DNA from 3 places in the Pseudomonas sp. GW460-LB5 genome. Region 3 is predicted to be linked to each of the others. Evidence: riboswitches for the same ligand, from Rfam matches in the RefSeq annotation. Region 3 holds a riboswitch; each other region holds the start of a gene.

Region 1 (7,060 bases), on a different contig from region 3:
ACACCCCGGGTATCTCCCGGCCCTGGCTCATCACGCAGTCCACGTAGGCCTCGGCAATCACCCGGGCGCGGCTGGCCAAGCTGGCTTCACAGCTGGCCAAGGCTTGCGCCAGCATCTGCGACTGACGCGCATCGTATTCCTGGTACAGCGCCACCAGCAGCCCGTTGCGGGTCTCGAAATGGTCATAGACCACCGGCTTGGTTACCCCCGCCTGTTCAGCCAGGCGGCCCAGGCTCAAGGCATCGGTACCCTCCTCCCGAACCAATTGCCAGGCCATGTCCAGCAACTGCCTGCGTCGGTCGTCGCGGCTCAGGCGCTTGCGGGAACGGGCTTGATCGTTGCTTGACATCGATTACCTACCAAAAGTAACTTACTAAACGTAACTTACCTGGAGTATATAACGCTTCAGGCTACCCTGCACCGTTGAATGGAGAGCCACCATGCACGCTCTGATCGTCGTCGGTCACCATGACCCGCAATCCCTCACCCACGCGCTGGCCCGGCAGGTTGCCGACGGCCTGGCCAGCGTCGGCCACAGCAGCGAAATCGCCGACCTGGCCAGCGAAGGCTTCGACCCCCGCTTCAGCCTGGCAGACCATGCCGTGCACCGCCGGCTGGCAGCACCGCCGGCTGATGTACTCAACGAGCAGGCACGCATCGAGCGCGCCGATGCCCTGGTGCTGGTCTATCCGGTCTACTGGTGGTCACTGCCGACCCTGCTCAAGGGCTGGGTCGAACGGGTATTCAGCAATGGCTGGGCGTTCGACTATGAAGAAGGCGCCACGGTGAAGAAATTGCGTGGCATGAAGGTTCACCTGATCGGCGTTGCGGGTGCCGATACAGGCACCTTCGAACGGCACGGCTATGGCGAGGCGATGCGCGTGCAGATCGAGCACGGCATCTTCGACTATTGCGGCGCCGAGGTACTCAGTTCCACCTTGCTGGATGACAGCGAAGGGCCTGACCAGCTTCCCCACTTGCACCATGCACACGCCTTGGGCAAAAAACTGTTTGCAGATTGCCAGGCCGCAGCCTGAACTGGCACAGGGCGGCTACTCAAGTAGCGGCAGCCTCGGTTGGGCACGCCACCTGTTCGACAAGAAGTACTGGGTTGCAGGCTTCAACCAGCTCAATGGCAGCAACAACTATGGCGAGCCACGCAACGCTGACCCCGGGTCAGTCTGCCAGCGGCCACTGCGCCAAGGGCCAGTAGGCGCCCTTGCGCGACTCGTAGAGCGTGAAGTGGCGCGCGCTGAGGTAGAACTCCGGCGCGCTGCTGGCCTCGGGTGGTTGCCCGTGGTAATCCCTGGACAGGGTCAAGTGCGGCCGATACTCACGGTTGGCCGCCTCCACCCCCAACGGCAGCAGTGCCTGCTGCAAGCCATACACCAGTTGCAACAGGGCCGGCGGTGTCTGCTGTGCCTCCAGCACCAACGCGCCGGCCCGCTGCCACACCTGCAAACGGTCAAGCAACAGCCGCGGTGCCAGGGTTGGCAACGTCAGTTGATCGACTGCCGCACAGATCGCCGGCACCTGTGCGGTATCCACATCGCCGAGGAACAACAGCGTGACATGGAAGTTGGCCGCGGGGACGGGTTTGCCGCTGCGCAGGTTCAGCGCCCGGCGCCACTGAGCCAAGGCATGGCGCTGGGCATCGCTGACCGGCAAGGCGAAGAACAGCCGTTTGAACGGGCTACCGCTGGGGCGTATATCCTGAACCATACCAACTCCCTGACATGAAACGTTTGCGCAAGACTGTAGGGCATTACACCAATGTCGCCCCGGTGTTTCGTAACAATAAGTACAAACTACCCCCATGATTGTTTATGCTGGCGAGCTTATGCCATGACGCATGGCCATTTTTCGACAAGTAAACGTCCATGAAAATTGCACTCGTACTTATCTTCGCCCTCTCGATTGCCTACGTGCACCTGCGCGGTCGGGTTCGCCACAAATTGACTCGCCAGCTGGGCGACCACTCCAGCTTCCTCGCCCCGGTCAACAGTTTCCTGTACCTGTTTTCCAAGCTCCCGGCCAAGCCATACTTGCCGGTCGAAGCCTTCCCCGAACTGAAGCCGCTGCAAGACCACTGGCAGGAAATCCGCGAGGAAGGCCGCCAGTTGCTGCACGTGGGCGAAATCAAGAAGTCCGAGAACTACGATGACGTCGGTTTCAACTCGTTTTTCAAGACTGGCTGGAAGCGCTTCTACCTGAAGTGGTACGGCGAAAGCCACCCTTCGGCGATGGCCCTCTGCCCACGCACCACCGAACTGCTGCAAAGCATCGGCACGGTCAAGGCTGCCATGTTCGCTACCCTGCCGCCGGGCGCCAAGCTGGTGCGCCACCGTGACCCATATGCCGGCTCGTACCGCTATCACCTGGGCCTGGACACGCCGAACGATGACGGTTGCTACATCGACGTGGACGGCGAGAAATACTCATGGCGCGATGGCGAGGGCGTGATCTTCGACGAGACCTACATCCACTACGCGGCGAACACGACCGAGCACAACCGCATCATCCTGTTCTGTGACGTCGAGCGCCCGCTCAAGTACCGCTGGGCCACTGCGTTCAACCGCTGGTTCAGCCGCAACGTCATGGCCGCCGCCGCCGCGCCCAACGGTGCCGGCGACAAGACCGGCGGTATCAACCGGTTGTTCACCCGCATCTACAAGATCCGTGAACGCGGCAAAGCGCTGAAGAAGCGCAACCGCCTGCGCTACTACGTGGAAAAATGGGCGGTGGTTGCAGCGCTGGTGCTGGTGTTCATCTACATTTGAAGGCTCAACGCGCCCACAAGTGCTGCTGCACACCCACCAAAGTACAAGCCTCGCAGGTGTCACTCTTCGACTAGCCTGAAAGCTCCACTCGCAACCACCACAAGGTGAAGACGATGAGCATGATGGACTGGGACGCCTACCGTAAGCAGTTGATGGCCGGCATCGGCGATCTCAAGCAACTCTCCCCCGACACCGTGGCCGGTTACATGACCGCCAGCGGTGCAGGGGCCAAGACCAACCACCTCGACGCCAAGACGCGTGAGTTGATCTCACTGGCCGTGGCCGTGACCACCCGTTGCGACGGCTGCATCGCCGTGCATTCGCAGCAGGCGGTCAAGCACGGGGCCAGCCGCGAGGAAATTGCCGAAGCCCTCGGCGTCGCCGTGGCGATGAACGCCGGTGCTGCGCTGGTGTACTCGGCGCGAGCCATGGATGCGGTGGGCAAGGCCAACGGCTAGGCACAAACGGCGTCGTCGCCCTTGCGCGACGGCGCCGCGCCCCACAGACTTGGCGGCCCAGCCCTTGCAGGAGCCCGCATGATCCACGTTCGCCCTATGACAGCCGAAGACTTCGAGCGCTTCTGGCCCACCTTCCAGGCCATTGTCCAGGCCCGTGAAACCTACGCCTTTGACCCCGAGCTGAGCATCGATCAGGCCCGCCAGCTGTGGCTGGAGCTGCCATTGCACACGCTGCTGGCCGAAGAAGATGGCGAGCTGCTGGGTTCTTATTATCTTAAGGCCAATGCCGCCGGGCCTGGCGCGCACGTGGGCAATTGCGGCTATATGGTGTGCGAACAGGCACGCGGCCGAGGTGTGGCACGCCTGATGTGCGAGCACTCGCAGAAGCTGGCGCGCCAGGAGGGCTTTCTGGCCCTGCAGTTCAACTCGGTAGTGGCCAGCAATGAAGTTGCGGTGGCACTGTGGCACAGGCTGGGATTTGAAACGGTCGGCCGCTTGCCCAAGGCTTACCGCCATGCCCGCCTTGGGCTGGTGGACTGCCTGGTGATGTACAAGTGGCTGGCAGAGGAGCCGGTGGTGGAGAAACCACCGCTGCTGATCGGGCGCAAGAACATCGAGGCACGGGTGTCGCGGCGTCGCGGGCGCTGACCTCTCTTGCAGGTTCGGCCCCTTCGCGGGCTTGCCCGCTCCCACAAGTACTGCGCAGCATCTAAAGGCTGTGCGGTCCTTGTGGGAGCGGGTTCACCCGCGAAGAGGCCGGGCCTGCTAAACGCTCAGCTTCAGAACGCCAAGCCCACCTTTACACCAAACTCGTCACGCTTGAGCTTGGTGTTGTCTGCCACTGGCGAATCTTCGTCCAGCTTGTATTCGGTGCGGGTGTAGTACACCCCGGCCTGCACCGGCAAAGCGCCCTGCTGGTTCATCAGCAACGTCACTTCGGCGTACGGGTTGGTGCGGTCTTTGAGGTCGACCGTGTCGCTGCCAAAGTCGTCCACTTTCAGCCGCGCACGGCCGTCCAGGGTGTGGCGCGCGCCCACTTCCACCCGCAGGGTCGAGGCGTCGAACTGGTGGTTGTAGCCCAGCGCCGCCTTGGCAAAGGGCGACTTCACGGTGAGCTTGGTATCAAGGTCGTTGATTTCCGGCTCGAAGCGCGACCAGCTGTAGCCGCCGCCCACGGTCACATCGACGAAGTTGCGAGCGTCCAGCGCCGCACGCCAGCCAAGGTCCAGGTCAGCCTGGGCTTCCTTGAGCTTGTTGTCGTTCTTCTTGCCGTATTTGGCTTCGGCGCCGATTTGGTAGATGAAACCGGATTCGGCTGTCAGCTTGTTGCCGAAGGTGGCGAACACACCGCCCTGGCCCATGTGTTCCTTGTCGCTTTCACTGCCACCTTCGAACTTGAACTTGTCGTAGGCGCCCTGCAGACCGATGGTGAACAGCGGGTCGGTGCTGGGTGCGGCGGTGGCGGCCAGCGGTGCGGCGATCAAGGCGAGCAGGCAGGTGTGGCGCAACAGATGACGAGCAGGCATGCGTAAAGTCTCCATGACTTGGTAACGAAAGACGAACGTGCGGTTCGAGACAAACGCCACACGAAAAGTTCGAAAAAAAATCAGTAAAAACACGCAACCCTGTGTTTTATCGGCGTATTCATGGCACGCCAACATTTGACGCCTTAGCCTTTCAGTGGTCAGATGCGCGCCAGTTTCAGGTGCCCTTCGCCGCCGCGCGCAGGGTGAAACGGGAAGCCGGTGCGTCATGTTACCCATGACAAGTCCGGCGCTGCCCCCGCAACGGTAAGCGAGTGAACCCTTCGAGATACCACTGTGCACGTGCATGGGAAGGTGAAGGTTTCATGCCCCTCGCAAGCCCGGAGACCGGCCTGGAGCTTCACTTGGCAACCCGCGGTGGGCGGGCGCAGGCCGGAATCCGTGCGCGCGCCTGCCTGCATGGTTCGCCTTTGCGTGTTTTCCACCGGGATCCATTCATTCCTGCAGCAGTGGAACGACATGTCCCGTATGTTCAAGCTTCACCCCCTGGCGGCCTGCCTGGCCGTCGCCCTCCCGGCCCTGGCCGATGGCCATGACCAGCAGCCCTTGGCCTTGCCTTCCACGGCCATCACCGACACCCTCGACAGCCGCACCCTCGACCTGGCCACGCCGACCCAGGCAGGCTCGCGCCTCGGCCTCAGTGCCCTGGAAACACCGGCCAGCACCAGCAGCATCAGCGCCGAGCAGATTCAGCAGCGCAACAACCTCACCGTGCAGGATGCGGTGACGCGGTCGCCGGGCATCACCTTCGTCGGCTCCCCCGGCGACGGCGGCACAGGCCTGTCCGCCCGCGGCTTTGCCGGTCACAGTTCGGTGATGACCCTGTTCGACGGCGCAGGCCTGTACACCGGTGCCGGCACCCAGACGTTCCCGGTCGACCCGTGGATGGTCGAGCGTATCGATGTCATTCGCGGCCCGGCTTCGGTTCTGCATGGCGAAGGCGCCACCGGCGCGGTGATCAACGTGATCCCGAAAAAACCGTTTGCCGGCGAGGTGCGCAACCACCTGCGCCTGGGCTACGGCTCGTGGGACCGCCAGCAGCTCGGCCTGGACAGCGGCGGCAGCCTCAGCGAGCGCCTTAGCTATCGCCTGACCCTTAACCAGCAGGCCGGCAACGGCTGGGTCGACCGCACCACATCGCGCAGCCTGGCCCTGAGTGCCGCGCTGCGTTTCGATGCCAGTGACGACCTCAGTTTCACCCTTGCCCACGACCGTGGTGATGCAGAGCCTGCCAACTACTACGGCACCCCGCTGATCGACGGCCACTACCGCAGCAGCCTGCGCAAGAAAAACTACAACGTGCAGAACGACGTGCAGCACTACGTCGATGAGTGGACCCGGCTGACCACGGACTGGACGCTGAACGACCACGTCAGCGCCAGCAACCAGCTGTACTACATCAAAAGCCGCCGCCACTGGCGCAATGCCGAAGACTACAGCTGGGACGCCGAGCGCCAGCAATTGCAGCGCGGCAGCTACCTGGAGATCAAGCACAACCAGGAACAGTTCGGCGACCGCCAGACCTTCACCTTTGACCACAGGCTGTTCAGCCTGGCCAGCAAGACCGTGGTCGGCGCGGAATACAACAAGGTCCGCTTCAACGTCGACAGCAATGCGCCCTACAACGATGTGGGCGGTGACTACATCGACCCATGGCAGCCAGAACCGGGCGGGTTCCACAGCGCCTCGCCGCTGCGCCCGCAAACCTTGTCCAGCACCCACACCTTCGCTCTGTTCGTCGAGAACCGCTTGCAACTGAGCGACCGGCTGTCGCTGGTCACTGGGGTGCGCCGCGACCAGAACCACATCGACCGCACCAACCTGACCAACGACAGCCGCAGCGACCGCAGCCTGCAAGGTGGTAACTGGCGCGCCGGGCTGGTGTTCGCAGTCACCGATGACTTGGCGCTGTACGGGCAGTACTCCACCAGCCAGGAGGGGGTCAACAACCTCATCAGCCTCAGCCCCACCCAGATGCACTATGACCTGACCGAGGCGAAACAGACCGAGGTTGGCCTCAAGCAGCGCTTCTGGGACGGCCGTGGCGAATGGACGCTGGCCGCCTACCACATCGTCAAAAAGAAGCTGCTGGTGGACGACCCGATCACCCACGAGAAACAACAGGCTGGGCAGCAGACGTCAGATGGCCTTGAGGCAACCCTGGAACTGGCACTGGCGCATCAGTGGCAGGTGTCGGCCAATGCGTCGCTGGTACGCGCCAGGTATGACGATTTCGACGAGATGGTCGGCGGTGTAGCGCAGGACCGTGCCGGCAACC
Region 2 (7,060 bases), on a different contig from region 3:
TGGTGATCCTGTTCATGCTTCTGGACCACGTCCGCGAAACGTTCTTCCTGCACCGACAGGTCAGCGACCCGATGACCATCGAAGCCACAGAGCCGTCGCTGTTCTTCAGCCGGACCCTGGCCCACCTGTGCGCGCCAGTGTTTGTCCTGCTAACCGGGCTGTCGGCCTGGCTGTACGGCGAAAAGCACCAAGGCCGCGGCGATGTCTCGGCGTTTCTGTTCAAGCGCGGGTTGTTCCTGGTGGTGCTGGAATTCACCCTGGTCAACTTCGCCTGGACCTTTCAGTTGCCCCCCAGCGTCATCTACCTGCAAGTCATCTGGGCCATCGGCGTCAGCATGATCGCCCTGTCGCTGCTGGTATGGCTGCCACGTGCTGCCCTGCTCGCCCTGGGCGCAGCCATCGTTGCCGGCCACAACCTGCTCGACGGCCTGCACTTTGGTGTGGAGTCAGCCCTGCACGTGCCATGGGCAATCCTGCACGACCGGGGCTGGCTTGAGTTTTCCGAAAACCTGCGCCTGCGCACGTCTTACCCGGTGCTGCCATGGATCGGCGTCATCGCGCTGGGTTATGGCCTGGGCCCCTGGTTTGCCCGGGGCAGTGCGGCTGGCCAGCGCCAGCAGCGCCTGCTGCTGGCGGGTTTGATCGCGTTGCTGGGCTTTGTCGCGTTGCGCATGTTCAACGGCTACGGCGAGGCGCCGTGGAGCGGTTACCCCACCTTCACACAAACCGTGATGAGCTTCTTCAACATCACCAAGTACCCGCCTTCACTGCTGTTCCTGGCCTTGACCCTGGGCTGCGGCCTGCTGTTGCTGCGCGCCTTCGAGCGCGCCGGCCAGGCCCGCTGGGTCAGCGCGCTGGCAGTGTTTGGCGCAGCACCGATGTTTTTCTACCTGTTGCACCTGTACGTGCTGAAGCTGTTGTACCTGGCCTGCGTGGCGCTGTTCGGCCTCAACCATGGCGACTACTTCGGCTTCGACGGCATCGCGGCGGTGTGGCTGGGTGCAGTGGTGCTGGCGGTTTCGCTGTACCTGCCGGTGCGCGGGTTCGCTCGCCTGAAAGCGCGCCGCCGCGACATCACCTGGCTGAAGTACTTCTGAAAAGCGTTTTCACCCGGCGGCACGATGGTCTACCATGCGGGCCGCCGGTTTCCACCACGGAATTAATAGGGAATCCCAGGCCCGCCAATACGGGCCAAACGGAACTGCCCCCGCAACTGTAGGTGCCGAGCCTGCTCCATTGATGCCACTGGGCCACAACCCGGGAAGGCCGGAGCCGGGCCATGACGCACCAGTCAGGAGACCTGCCGGCCTACATTTACCAACCGGCGGGGTGTCCGGGATTGGCCATCAGTGTTGCCCCTGCCCTCGGCGGGGGCTCGGCGATGCCTGTCCGTGCGTTCCTCACCCGAACTGTCCGATAGGAGATCGCCCAGCATGCTGCCCCGTTTCGCCACCCTGCTCGCCGGCCTCGGCCTCACTGGCCTGGCCCAGGCCGCCGCCACCCACTACCCGCTCACGGTCGAGAACTGCGGCAAACCGCAGACCTTCGCCCAGGCCCCGCAGCGCGCCGTCACCATCGGCCAGGCCGGCACCGAGATACTCTACGCACTCGGGCTTGGCGACAAGCTGGCGGGCACTTCGCTGTGGTTCAACAACGTGCTGCCCGAGTACCAGGCGCAGAACGACAAGGTGCCGCGCCTGGCCGACAATGACCCCAGCTTCGAGGCCGTGGTCGGCAAGCGCCCGCAGCTGGTGACCGTGCAGTTCGAATGGATGGTCGGCGCCCAGGGTGTGGTCGGCACCCGCGAGCAGTTCGATGAGCTGAAGATCCCCACCTACCTGCTGCCGTCGGACTGCGAAGGCAAAGACAACCTGGTCGGCGCCGACGGCACCCGCCTGCAGGCGTTTCAGGTAAACAGCATCTACAAGAGCGTCAGCCAGCTGGCCGAGATCTTCGATGTGCAGGACCGCGGCACTGCGTTGAACGCCGAGCTGAAAGGCCGCCTGGACAGCGCCAAGGCGCAACTGGCCGGCAAGGACCTGTCTGCCACCTCGGCACTGTTCTGGTTCTCCAGCGCTGACCTCGACATCGACCCTTACGTGGCGGGCCGTCAAGGGGTCGCGGACTTCATGCTACGCACGTTGGGCGTTCGCAACGTGGTCGAATCCACCGAGGAGTGGCCGACCGTAGGCTGGGAAACCCTGGCCAAGGCCAACCCCACCTGGCTGATCATCGCCCGCATGGACCGCCGCCGCTTCCCCGCCGACGACTACCAGAAGAAGCTGGAGTTTCTGCGCAACGACCCGGTAACCCGCAACATGGACGCGGTGAAACACGATCGCATCATCGTCCTCGACGCCGACGCCATGCAGGCCGGCATCCGCCTGTTCCGTGGCCTGCAGACGCTGTCCGCCGCCTTTGCCAGCGGTAAAGCACCCCAGTGATGAGCCGCCTGCTACCTTGTATCGCCGTTGCCCTGGCGGCACTGCTGACCGCCTTGCTGGCCGGCACCGCCATTGGTGAGACCAACCTGTCGCCCAGCGTGGTCGGCCAGGTGCTGGCCAACCAGCTGTGGCAGGCCGGCTACCCGGTTGACCCGATCGACGCCGGCATCGTCTGGAACTACCGCCTGACCCGCACCCTGGTCGCGGCAGCCTGCGGTGCCGGCCTGGCCACCTGCGGTGTGGTTCTGCAGGCGCTGTTGCGCAACCCGCTGGCCGAGCCGTACCTGCTGGGGTTGTCGGCCGGCGCCTCGACCGGTGCAGTGCTGGTCGGCCTGCTGGGCCTGGGTAGCCTGACGCTGAGCATGTCCGGGGGCGCCTTCATGGGGGCGCTGGCTGCGTTCGCCCTGGTGCTGGTACTGGCCCGCGCGGCCGGCCCTGGCAGCAACAACGCGCAGGTGATCCTCGCCGGTATCGCCGGCTCGCAACTGTTCAACGCTCTCACCGCCTTTCTCATCACCAAGTCGGCCACCGCCGAACAGGCACGCGGCATCCTGTTCTGGCTGTTGGGCAATCTCAGCGGCGTGCGCTGGCCATCGGTGTGGCTGGCCGTACCGGTGGCGCTGTTTGGCCTGGTAGTGTGCCTGTGGCACCGCCGCGCACTGGATGCCTTCACCTTCGGCGCCGATTCGGCTGCATCGCTGGGCATCCCGGTGCGGCGCACCCAGCTACTGCTGATCAGTTGCACAGCGCTGGTGACGGCCGTGATGGTGTCCATCGTCGGCGCCATCGGTTTTGTCGGGCTGGTGATTCCGCATGCCCTGCGCCTGCTGCTCGGCCCAGGCCACAGCCGCCTGTTGCCCGCCAGCGCACTGGGCGGTGCACTGTTCCTGATTGCCGCCGACGTCCTCTCACGCACCTTGATCACGGGCCAGGTGATTCCCGTGGGCGTGGTCACCGCACTGATCGGGGCGCCCGTCTTCGCGCTTATTCTGGTCAGCCGCCGAGGGCACTCATGACGGTCATGACAGCTGTACAGCTTGCGCCGCTGAGTTGCCAGGGCCTAGGGCTGCAATTGGCCGGCACTGCCGTGCTGCGCGATATCGAGCTGAGCGTTGTAGCAGGTGAAACCCTGGGCATCGTAGGCCCCAACGGCTCCGGCAAGTCCTCACTGCTCAAGTTGCTGGCCGGGCTGCGCAAGCCGGCCAGTGGCAACGTGCAACTGCTGGGCGAACCGCTGGCACAACTGCCCCGCCGCCGGGTTGCGCAGGCCCTGGCACTGGTCGAGCAACAAGCTGACACCCTCGACGCAATCCGTGTGTTCGACGCCGTTGCCTTGGGCCGCACACCTTGGCTGTCGGCATTGGCACCCTTCTCTCGAGAGGACCGTACCATCGTCGAACAGGCCCTGGCTGACCTCGACGCCCTGCACCTGCGCGCACGCCTGTGGGGGTCGCTGTCGGGTGGCGAGCGCCAGCGCGTGCACATCGCCCGCGCCCTGGCACAACGGCCACAGGTACTGTTGCTGGACGAGCCGACCAACCACCTGGACATTCAGCACCAGCTAAGCCTGCTGCAACAGGTTCAAGCCCTGCCCGTGACCACGCTGGTGGCCTTGCACGATCTCAACCAGGCACTCACCTGCGACCGCGTCGCGGTACTGGACAAGGGCCGCCTGGTCGCCCTTGGCAAACCGTTCGAAGTCCTCACCCCCGAGCGCCTGCTGTGCACCTTTGGCGTGCATGCCCGCTACCTCACCGATCCCTTCGATGGCGCGCGCATCCTGCGTTTTCGCGCCCCCTGAACCAGGAAGTTCCACTGATGCTGTTGCGCCCTGTCGCCCTGCTGCTTGCCAGCGCCCTGCTTGCCCCGGCCGCACTGGCCGAGGTGCATGAAGTGAAAATGCTCAACCGCGGCAGCGAGGGCGCCATGGTGTACGAGCCGGACCACCTGCGCATTGCCCCCGGCGACACGGTGCGCTTTCTGCCCACCCAGAACGGGCACAATGCGGCCAGCGTGACCGGCCTGCTACCGGCGGGGTCCGAGGCCTTCAAGAGCAAGTTGAACCAGCCGTTCGAGCAGACCTTCAGCGTGCCGGGGGTATACGGCATCCAATGCATTCCGCACCTGGCGATGGGCATGGTGATGGTGATTCAGGTCGGTGACGCGCCGGCTACCGAGTTGCCAGCCAGCTTGCCTGCGCGGGCGCAAGCCCGCTTCGCAGCCCAGTTGCAGAAGCTTGAGGCAGCGCGATGAACCGGCTGTTGTTGGCGCTGCCACTGTTGGGGTTGTCGCCCTTTGCCCTGGCCGACTCCGCTCAGTCGCAAAGCAACGGTTTTGTCGAAGACAGCAGCTGGAGCATCCTCAACCGCAGCGTATTCGACCAACGCAACTACCGGCACGGGGGGCGCAACAGTGCCGCGCGCAATGCCTACAAACCGCGCAGCGAACGTGATGGCAAGGCTGAGGAATGGGCCTACGGTTTGATGGGGACATTTCAGTCCGGCTTCACTCAGGGCCTGATCGGTGTCGGCGTCGATGCCCATGCCTATCTGGGCGTACAACTCGACAGTGGCGGCGGGCGCGCGGGCAAAGCACGCCTGCTGGGGATGGATAACGACGGGCATCCAAAAAACGAATACAGCCGCGCAGGCGCGGCGCTGAAGTTGCGGGTATCCAATACTGTACTGTCCTATGGCGAACAACGCGTCAAAACCCCGGTGTTCAGCTCTTCCGACAGCCGCCTGCTGCCCGAAACCGCCACAGGGTTCTTCCTCACCAGCAACGATTTGGACACGCTAACGCTGGTGGCCGGGCACTTCAACGAAAGCGCCGACCGCAATGCCTCCAGCCACGACCAGGGCTTCGTGGTGAATTACTCCAACGGCAAGCAGGGCAACAGTTTTGACTTGGCGGGCGTGGTCTGGAACCCCGGTGCAGCCTTCAGCGGCAGCCTGTACACCTCGCGCTACGAGGACAGCTGGAACCAGCACTACCTGGGTAGCACCCTCAGCCACGCGCTGGATGACCGACGCAGCATCAGCCTGGACCTCAACCTGTACCGCACCACAGACACCGGCAAGGCGCTGTCCGGGCGCATCGACAACACCACCTGGAGCCTGGTCTCGCGCTACAACCAGGGGCCGCACGGTTTCAGCCTTGGCTGGCAACAGGTCGACGGCAACACCCCGTTCGACTACGTGACGCGAGGGGCAATCTTCATTGCCAACGCCGTGCAGATGTCGGACTTCAACGCCCCGAACGAGAAGTCCTGGCAGGCACGCTATGACCTGAACATGGGGGCCTATGGGGTGCCGGGGTTGAACCTGACGGCGTTGTATGTGCGGGGGTTCGATATCGACGGCACGCATGTCGACCCCAATGGCGGGTATGCATACCTGGGGTATGGCAAGGGTGGCAAGCATTGGGAACGCGACCTCGAGGCGAGGTATGTGGTGCAAAGTGGCAAGGCCAAGGGGACGACGTTCTCGGTGAGGCATAACGTGCACCGGGGGAACACGGCGCAGGCGGAGCTGGACGGCGACCAGATACGCTTGGCGGTGGAGTGGCCGTTGTCTGGGGGGGGCTGATAGACCGGGTTGCCTGGACTGGCGGCGGTTTGCGGCCCCAGGATCCATCAGGCAACAGCGCTACCCGCAGGCAGCAACCCCCACTGCGCTTGCTCCTGCTCACTCATCGCGGCCAGCACCTCGGCAAACGTGCGCTGCAGCTCCGAACTGACATTGCCAAACGCCCGGTAATGGGTAAGCAAGTAGCGCTTCACCGTCCTGGGCCAGCGCCGCTCGTTGTGCGCCGCGTTGATAATACCTTTGGCATCATGGCGCGTCGCCCCACGCCACAGTTCCATCAACCTGTTCTCGAAATCACCGAAGGTCCACAGGCCAGTGCGGTCTTCGAATTCGTCAAGCAGTTTGAGTTTGTACAGCGCCATGTGTGGCATCGTGAGCCTCCCTCGTGTGCAGTGAATAAGCCGTGCACAGGGGAAGGTAAGCAAGCAGGACCGGCCTGGATATGAACGCGTCGATCACACCCAAAGCGCCGTTGTAGGCAATTTCCCACAGATCAGGGCAATCGCAAGTGCATGTGCGTGGTCTGCCAGACCGGGTCTTGCTCCACATTCACCACGGCAAACCCTTGCCGCTCCCAGAACGCAATCGCACCCGGCAGAAACGGATGCGTATGCAGGTACAGGCAGTCGATACCTGCCTGCTCCGCCCGCTCGCGCAACGCGCCGAACAACGCGGCAGCCAGGCCATGCCTGCGGTAGGCCGGCAACACGAACAGGCGCACCACCTCGACCACCCGCTCAGCGTGATAATCAAGCTGAGGGAAGCGGTGGTCATAGGGCAAGTAGCCGATCACCGCAACCAGCCGCCCGGCATCACGCGCCTCAAGGAAGCACCCCGCACCGTCCAGGTAAGTCTCGGCAAAATGCGCAAGGTCGTGCGGCAATGGCGCTTTTGCAAGCATCGGGAACAACTCGCGGCGTGCGCTATCGACAAACGCCACGACTTCGGCAATGGCGACGCGCGCCACAGGTTGCAGGGTCCAGTTCGGCATGGGGCTGTTGGCAGTGGTGGGAGGGCAAGGTTCTACCC
Region 3 (7,060 bases):
GCCAAGGCGCGCAGCAGGCTGGCATTACCACCACGACCGTCGCCGCGCTCAACCCGCAGCAGGGCCAGCAGCGTATCCAGCCGCAGCCGCCCCTCTGGTGACTGGCCAAACACATGCAGGCCATCGCGAATCTGCGATTCCTTCAGGTCGCACAGGTAAGTGTCCAGGCGCGGCAGCCAGACGGCGGCATCATCCAACTGCCCTTCCAACTGCAGCTCGCGGTCGATGTGGTTGACCTTGACCAGTTCGAGGATGTCGCGCTGCAACTCGCGGGCACGCCGCGGATCGAGTAGCTGCGCTTCGTAGAACTCGTCGGCCAGTTGCTCCAGGTGGCGCAACGGGCCGTAGGTTTCGGCACGGGTCAGCGGCGGCATCAAGTGGTCGATGATCACCGCCTGGGTACGGCGCTTGGCCTGGGCGCCCTCGCCCGGGTCGTTGACAATGAACGGGTAGATGTTCGGCAGCGGGCCAAGCAGCGCGTCCGGCCAGCACTGCGCCGACAAGCCGACGCCTTTGCCGGGCAGCCATTCGAGGTTGCCGTGCTTGCCGACATGGATCACCGCGTCGGCGGCGAACGCGTGGCGCAGCCAGAAGTGGAACGCCAGGTAGCCGTGCGGCGGCACCAGGTCGGGGTCGTGATACACCGCGCTGGGGTCTACCTGGTAGCCCCGGGCGGGCTGGATGCCGACGAAGGTCAGCCCAAAGCGCAAGCCGGCCACCATCAGCCGGCCGCTGCGGTACATCGGGTCCTGCTCGGGCGGCCCCCAGCGCTCCAGCACTGCCTGGCGATTGGCCTCGGGCAAGCGCTCGAAGGCGGCCTGGTAGTCGGCCAGGCTCAGGCTCTGGGCGCAAGGGCGCTGGTCCAGGTGGTCAAGGTCGTTGGTCACGCCGCCGAGCAGCTGGTGGATCAGTTGCGTGCCGCTGCCCGGCAAATCGGCCAGCGGATAGCCTTCGGCCTGCAGCGCTTTGAGAATGTTGAGTGCAGCAGCGGGCGTATCCAGGCCGACGCCATTACCGATGCGGCCATCCCGGGTCGGGTAGTTGGCCATCACCAGGGCCACGCGCTTCTCGGCATTGGGCAGGCGCGCCAGCTCGACCCAGCGCCGGGCCAGCTCGGCGACAAAGTCCATACGCTCGGGGTGGGCGCGGTAGCACACCACGTCGGACTGGCTGCGCTCGCTGCGCCAGGCCATGTCCTTGAAACTGACCGGGCGGGTAATGATGCGCCCGTCCAGTTCGGGCAAGGCGATGTGCATGGCCAGGTCGCGTGCACCCAGCCCCTGTTCGCTGGCTTCCCAGCCGGGCTGGTTGTCCTGCGCGCAGATGGCCTGCAGCACCGGAATGTCACGGCGGAACGGGCGCAGGTTGGGCCGTTCGGGGCTGGACAGGGCAAAACCGGTGGTATTGACCAGCACTTCGGCACCGACTTCGTCCAGCCAGGCTTCGACCTGGTCCAGGCAGGCGCTTTCCTTTAGGCTGGCCACGGCAATCGGCAACGGGTTCAAGCCAGCGGCTTGCAGGCGCTGGCAGAACACGTCGATGAACGCGGTGTTGGCCGCCTGCAAATGGGAGCGGTAGAACAGCAGCGGCGCCACCGGGCAATCCGGGTGCCAGTGCGGGTACCAGTCTTCCAGTGCCACACTGCCCTTGGCCGGGTGATACACAGCGGTGCGCGGCAAGGGCTGCGGCTCGTCCCAGGCATAATCGCGGCCCAGCCACTGGTTGGCCAGGCAGTTGTAAAGGTTGATGGCATTGGCCTTGCCACCCTGGCGCAAGTAGTGCCAGAGGCGCTCGGCCTGGTCGCCCGTGACGGTGCCCAAGCGGGTCAGCTCCGGGTCAGGGCGATCATCGCCTGGTACCAGAATCAGTTGCACGCCCCGGGCAGCCAGCTCGACCAGTTGCTCGACGCCATAGCGCCAGTAACCGACGCCGCCGTGCAGCGACACCAGGATGACCTTGGCGTGGCGCAGCACCTGGTCGACATACAGGTCGACCGAAGCGTGGTTCTGCACCTGCATCGGGTTGGCCAGGCGCAGGCTGGGGAAATCCTCAGGCAGTTGCTCGGCCGTATCGGCGAGCAACGCCAGGTGCGAATCGCCGCTGCAGAGAATCACCAGTTCGGCGGGTGTCTGGCCAAGGTCGGCAATACTGTCGTCCGGCACGAAGCCGCCGGGCTGGGTCCGCAGCAGGTGCACGGGTCAGGCGCCCAAGGCCTGGCGCAGGCGCGCTTCCAGCTGGGCAGCGTCGAGTTCCTGGCCGATCAACACCAGGCGGGTGATGCGCGGCTCGTCGGCACGCCAGGCGCGGTCGAAGTGTTTGTCGAAACGGGTCCCCACGCCTTGCACCAGCAGGCGCATCGGTTTGCCCGGGATGGCAGCGAAGCCTTTGGCGCGCAGGATGCCGAACTCCACCACCAGCTGGGTCAAGGCGTCGAGCAACAGGCTTTCGTCAGCCTCCGGCAGGTCGATGGAAATGGAGTCGAAGGCGTCGTGGTCGTGGTCGTCATGATCGTCGCCATCGTGGTGCGAATCGTGGTGGGTACGGCGGCCATCGATGTGCGCCTCGGACTCGGCGCCCACACCCAGCAGCACCTCCAGCGGCAGCTTGCCACTGCTGGCCTCTACCACCTTGACTGCCGGCGGCAGTTCTTCGGCCACTTCGGCGCGCACCTTGGCCAGGCCTTCGGCGTCGATCAGGTCGGCCTTGTTCAATACCACCAGGTCGGCGCTAGCCAGCTGATCGGCGAACAGTTCGTGCAGCGGCGATTCGTGGTCCAGGTTAGGGTCGAGCTTGCGCTGGGCATCGACCTGGTCCGGGTAGGCGGCGAAAGTGCCGGCAGCCACGGCCGGGCTATCGACCACGGTGATGACCGCGTCGACGGTGCAGGCGTTGCGGATTTCCGGCCACTGGAAGGCTTGCACCAGCGGTTTGGGCAGGGCCAGGCCACTGGTTTCGATCAGGATGTGGTCCAGGTCGCCACGGCGTGCCACCAGCTCGCGCATGACCGGGAAGAACTCTTCCTGCACGGTGCAGCACAGGCAGCCGTTGGCCAGTTCATAGACGCGGCCGCTGGCTTCTTCTTCGGTGCAGCCGATGCTGCACTGCTTGAGGATTTCGCCGTCGATACCCAGTTCGCCGAATTCGTTGACGATGACCGCAATGCGACGGCCCTGGGCGTTGTCGAGCATGTGGCGCAGCAAGGTGGTCTTGCCCGAGCCGAGGAAGCCGGTGACGATGGTAACGGGGAGCTTGGCCAGTGTTTTCATGTCGCATTGCCCTTGGCAGAATGGCGCGGGCATGCAGGACGACAGCCGCGGACCAGGCCGGCCGGGCTTGTTCGCCACCGGATCACCCCGCCCGGTTGAAAGTCGAAAACGTTGCGAGGCAGGTCTCCTGGCTTGCACCGTTCCAGCTCCCCGTTCAGTTGAACGGCGGGCTGGCGGGATGACGCCTTCCCGCGCATTGGCGCAGTGGCTGTGTCGATCCGTTGTCAGTGCTTACAGTTGCGGGGGCAGCCGCGGCTTGTACCGCGTTCCCGTCTTAGCTTCGGCCTGGCCGAAGAACCTCGAAGTGGCAAGGCTACGCAGTGGCTGGCGGGTGGTCAACCATTGCTGCGGGGCTTGCCGACAACTCTTGGCGGCACTGCGGTACAGTGGCGACTTTGCCCACTGTCAAGGACGCCCCATGCTCCTCGCCCCCGCCATCCCGGTACTGCGCATCTTCTCGGTCGACAAGGCCAGGGAGTTCTACATGGATTTCCTCGGTTTCAGCCTGGACTGGGAGCACCGCTTCAGCCCGAACCTGCCGTTGTACATGCAGATTCACCGCGATGGCCTGATCCTGCACCTTACCGAGCACCATGGCGATGCCTGCCCCGGCTCTACAGTGTTTGCCCGCCTCGACGACCTGCGGGCGCTGGAGCATGAACTGCAAGGCAAACAGTACGGTTACGCCCGGCCCGAAGCCGAGCGCCTGGACTGGGGCCTGCAGATGCAGGTGTGCGACCCGTTCGGCAACCGCCTGCGCTTCTGCCAGCAGATCGATGACGAGGCCAACCTGTGAAGGCGCTGGGCAAACGCGAAATGGCCCGCCTGGAGCGGGAGCTGGTAGCGTGCCTGACGGACGCCTGTGAAACCGCCAAGACAGAAATCGTCGGGTTCACCTGGCTCACCCATCGCCTGGACCCTGAGAACTTTCCGGCCAGCCTGCGTATTACTTGGGTGTTTGAACAAGAGGCCGAGAAAGTCGCTGCAGTGGCGGGTGAAGCAAAGGCACGCATGCTGGCGCTGACCCGTCAGGCGTTGGACCACGCCGGCATACAACTGGATCACCCGGCCTGGCATGTACGGTTTGACAGCGAAGAGGCCTGCAAACAGAGCCACGGAGGCGACTGGGCCAAGCGCTTGACGGGGCGCTGAGCCCAGGGCCAGACAAGATCGGGCGCCGCTCGCGCGGCGCATCGCCAGTGCAGGAAACCCATACACGGCGGGCGGTACTTTACCCGCCCCCAACGGGCCGTTAGGCTACGCACTCCCCCAGTACGAGGTATTCGTCCAATGCGCCATTAATGCCGCCGTCCATTCGACGGCCAGTCTTCAGCCTCCGGTTTGCTCCGGAGATGTCGCGGCATTTGTGGAGTTGTGCATGACGAACACGTCGATCCTGACGCTGGACAGCGTCTCTTTGGCCTTGCCTGATGGCCGGCTACTGTTTACCGATCTCAACGAAACCTTCGACCAACGGCGTACCGGCCTGGTCGGGCGCAATGGCGTGGGCAAGAGCCTGCTAGGGCAGGTTCTTGCCGGCCAGCGTGCACCGAGCAGCGGCCAGTGCCGGCGCCTTGGGCCTGTCCATCTGCTGAATCAGCAGGTAATCGAGCGCAGCACCACGCTTGCCGACCTGGCCCAGGTGGGGTCGGTGATAGCGGCGTTGGAGCGCATCGAGCAAGGCAGCATCAACCCCCAGGATTTCGACACCGTCGGCGAGCGCTGGGATATCCGCGAGCAACTGCAGATGCACCTGCAACGCAACGGCCTGAGTCACCTTGACTGGCGCCAGCCCGCACGCAGCCTGAGCGGCGGCCAGGCTATGCGCGTGGCGCTGGCAGGCGCATGGCTCAGCGGTGCCGACTACCTGATACTCGACGAACCGAGCAACCACCTGGACAGCGACGCCCGTGCCCAATTGCTGAGCATGATCGAGGCCTGGGACCGAGGTTTGCTGGTGATCAGCCACGACCGCAGCCTGCTGGCGCACATGGCGCGCATTGTCGAACTGTCGAGCCTGGGGTTACAGGCCTATGGCGGCAACTACGGCTTCTATGCAGCACAAAAAGCCAGCCAGGTGGCGCAGGCCCAGCAGCAACTTGCCCGGCTCAAGCAGCAGCAACAACGCCAAGCCCGTGAACTGCAGCGCCAGCGCGAAGACCTGGAACGCCATCAGGCCCGGGCCGGGCGTCAAGCCAGGCATGCCAACCAGGCCAAGATCCTGGTCGACCGCCAGCAGGAGCGCAGCCAGGCCACGGCGGGCAAGCAGCACCGCGACCATCGCGACGCGCGGCAAGCATTGCTGGGCAAAGTGCATGACGCCGCCCGCGAGGTCGAGCAAGCCACTGCGATTACCTTGCATGCTCCCACGCCCCAGCGTCATGCGGGCCGCGAAGTGTTGGCGTTGCAGGCACTTCGCTTGCCCCATGGCACCCGCAAACCGCTTGACCTGCGCTTGTGCCTGGGCCAGCGGATGGGCCTGGTCGGCGCCAACGGCAGTGGCAAGTCCACGCTGCTAAGGCTGCTGAACGGGCAATTACCGGCATCACCACACACTTTGCGCCGCCGTGGCGAAACCGCCCTGCTCGACCAGCACTGCAGTACCTTGGCAGGCCACAGCAGCGTGCTCGAACACCTGCGCAGGGCCAACCCGGTGCTGGCCCAGGGCGAGTTGCGCAGCCGCCTGGCACAACTGGGCCTGGATGCGGCCCGCGTCGAGTTGCCCAGCAGCCTGCTCAGCGGCGGCGAGCGGATGAAGGCAGCACTTGCTGCCGTGCTGTACCGCGAGCGGCCACTCGACCTGCTGTTGCTGGACGAGCCCGGCAACCACCTGGACTTGCCGTCACTGGCAGCCCTGGAGCGCATGCTCGGGCAGTTTCGCGGGGCGCTGATGGTGGCGTCCCATGATGCGGTTTTGCTGGAAAACCTGGCACTGGATGAGTACCTGCGGTTGTAGAAACCGAAAAAAAAGCATCGCAGGCTATCAATTCGTGACTGGCCGTTCCCGATCCGCGACGGATGTATTATGGTGACGTGGTGCGCATATAACAGCAGCCCGAGCGATCGGGCACTTGCAAGACAATGAGGGTGTCATGAGCAACGAAAGCATTAACTGGGACAAGCTGGGTTTCGACTACATCAAAACCGACAAACGCTACCTGTCCGTATGGCGCAATGGCGAGTGGGACAAAGGCACCCTGACCGACGACAACGTGCTGCACATCAGTGAAGGCTCCACGGCCCTGCACTACGGCCAGCAATGCTTCGAAGGCCTGAAGGCCTACCGTTGCAAGGACGGCTCGATCAACCTGTTCCGCCCGGACCAGAACGCCGCCCGCATGCAGCGCAGCTGCGCCCGCCTGCTGATGCCGCATGTGCCGACCGATGTGTTCATCGAAGCGTGCAAGCAAGTGGTCAAGGCCAACGAAAAGTTCGTACCACCGCACGGCAAAGGCGCCCTGTACCTGCGCCCGTTCGTGATCGGCACCGGTGACAACATTGGCGTGCGCACCGCCCCCGAGTTCATCTTCTCGGTCTTCGCCATTCCGGTTGGCTCGTACTTCAAGGGCGGCATGAAGCCGCACAACTTCCAGATTTCCAGCTTTGACCGCGCCGCCCCACAAGGCACCGGCGCCGCCAAGGTCGGCGGCAACTACGCTGCCAGCCTGCAGCCGGGCGCTGAGGCCAAGAAGGCCAACTTCGCCGACGCCATCTACCTCGATCCGTTGACCCATACCAAGATCGAGGAAGTGGGTTCGGCCAACTTCTTCGGCATTACCGCCAACAACGAGTTC

What was found. Region 3 has a riboswitch for cobalamin ahead of cobW (cobalamin biosynthesis protein CobW). Riboswitches for the same ligand answer to the same signal wherever they lie in the genome.
Region 1: another riboswitch for cobalamin. It lies ahead of AC07XM_RS21955 (TonB-dependent receptor); the one in region 3 lies ahead of cobW (cobalamin biosynthesis protein CobW).
Region 2: another riboswitch for cobalamin. It lies ahead of AC07XM_RS21965 (ABC transporter substrate-binding protein); the one in region 3 lies ahead of cobW (cobalamin biosynthesis protein CobW).

What each region holds. Positions count from the first base shown of each region.
Region 1 is NZ_JBWKXT010000041.1:38,690-45,749, forward strand. Features, by position in the region: gene AC07XM_RS21920 (TetR/AcrR family transcriptional regulator) at 1-349, opposite strand, end outside; gene AC07XM_RS21925 (NAD(P)H-dependent oxidoreductase) at 441-1,037, shown strand; gene thpR (RNA 2',3'-cyclic phosphodiesterase) at 1,177-1,722, opposite strand; gene lpxO (lipid A hydroxylase LpxO) at 1,881-2,780, shown strand; gene AC07XM_RS21940 (carboxymuconolactone decarboxylase family protein) at 2,894-3,238, shown strand; gene AC07XM_RS21945 (GNAT family N-acetyltransferase) at 3,317-3,886, shown strand; gene AC07XM_RS21950 (outer membrane beta-barrel protein) at 4,018-4,764, opposite strand; cobalamin riboswitch at 4,925-5,132, shown strand; gene AC07XM_RS21955 (TonB-dependent receptor) at 5,242-7,060, shown strand, end outside.
Region 2 is NZ_JBWKXT010000041.1:46,313-53,372, forward strand. Features, by position in the region: gene AC07XM_RS21960 (acetyltransferase domain-containing protein) at 1-1,097, shown strand, start outside; cobalamin riboswitch at 1,126-1,322, shown strand; gene AC07XM_RS21965 (ABC transporter substrate-binding protein) at 1,434-2,444, shown strand; gene AC07XM_RS21970 (FecCD family ABC transporter permease) at 2,444-3,460, shown strand; gene AC07XM_RS21975 (ABC transporter ATP-binding protein) at 3,457-4,245, shown strand; gene AC07XM_RS21980 (pseudoazurin) at 4,263-4,697, shown strand; gene AC07XM_RS21985 (OprD family porin) at 4,694-6,031, shown strand; gene AC07XM_RS21990 (hypothetical protein) at 6,079-6,402, opposite strand; gene AC07XM_RS21995 (GNAT family N-acetyltransferase) at 6,525-7,022, opposite strand.
Region 3 is NZ_JBWKXT010000003.1:91,748-98,807, forward strand. Features, by position in the region: gene cobN (cobaltochelatase subunit CobN) at 1-2,195, opposite strand, end outside; gene cobW (cobalamin biosynthesis protein CobW) at 2,199-3,266, opposite strand; cobalamin riboswitch at 3,367-3,583, opposite strand; gene AC07XM_RS04090 (glyoxalase superfamily protein) at 3,685-4,062, shown strand; gene AC07XM_RS04095 (hypothetical protein) at 4,059-4,418, shown strand; gene AC07XM_RS04100 (ATP-binding cassette domain-containing protein) at 4,645-6,222, shown strand; gene AC07XM_RS04105 (branched-chain amino acid aminotransferase) at 6,359-7,060, shown strand, end outside.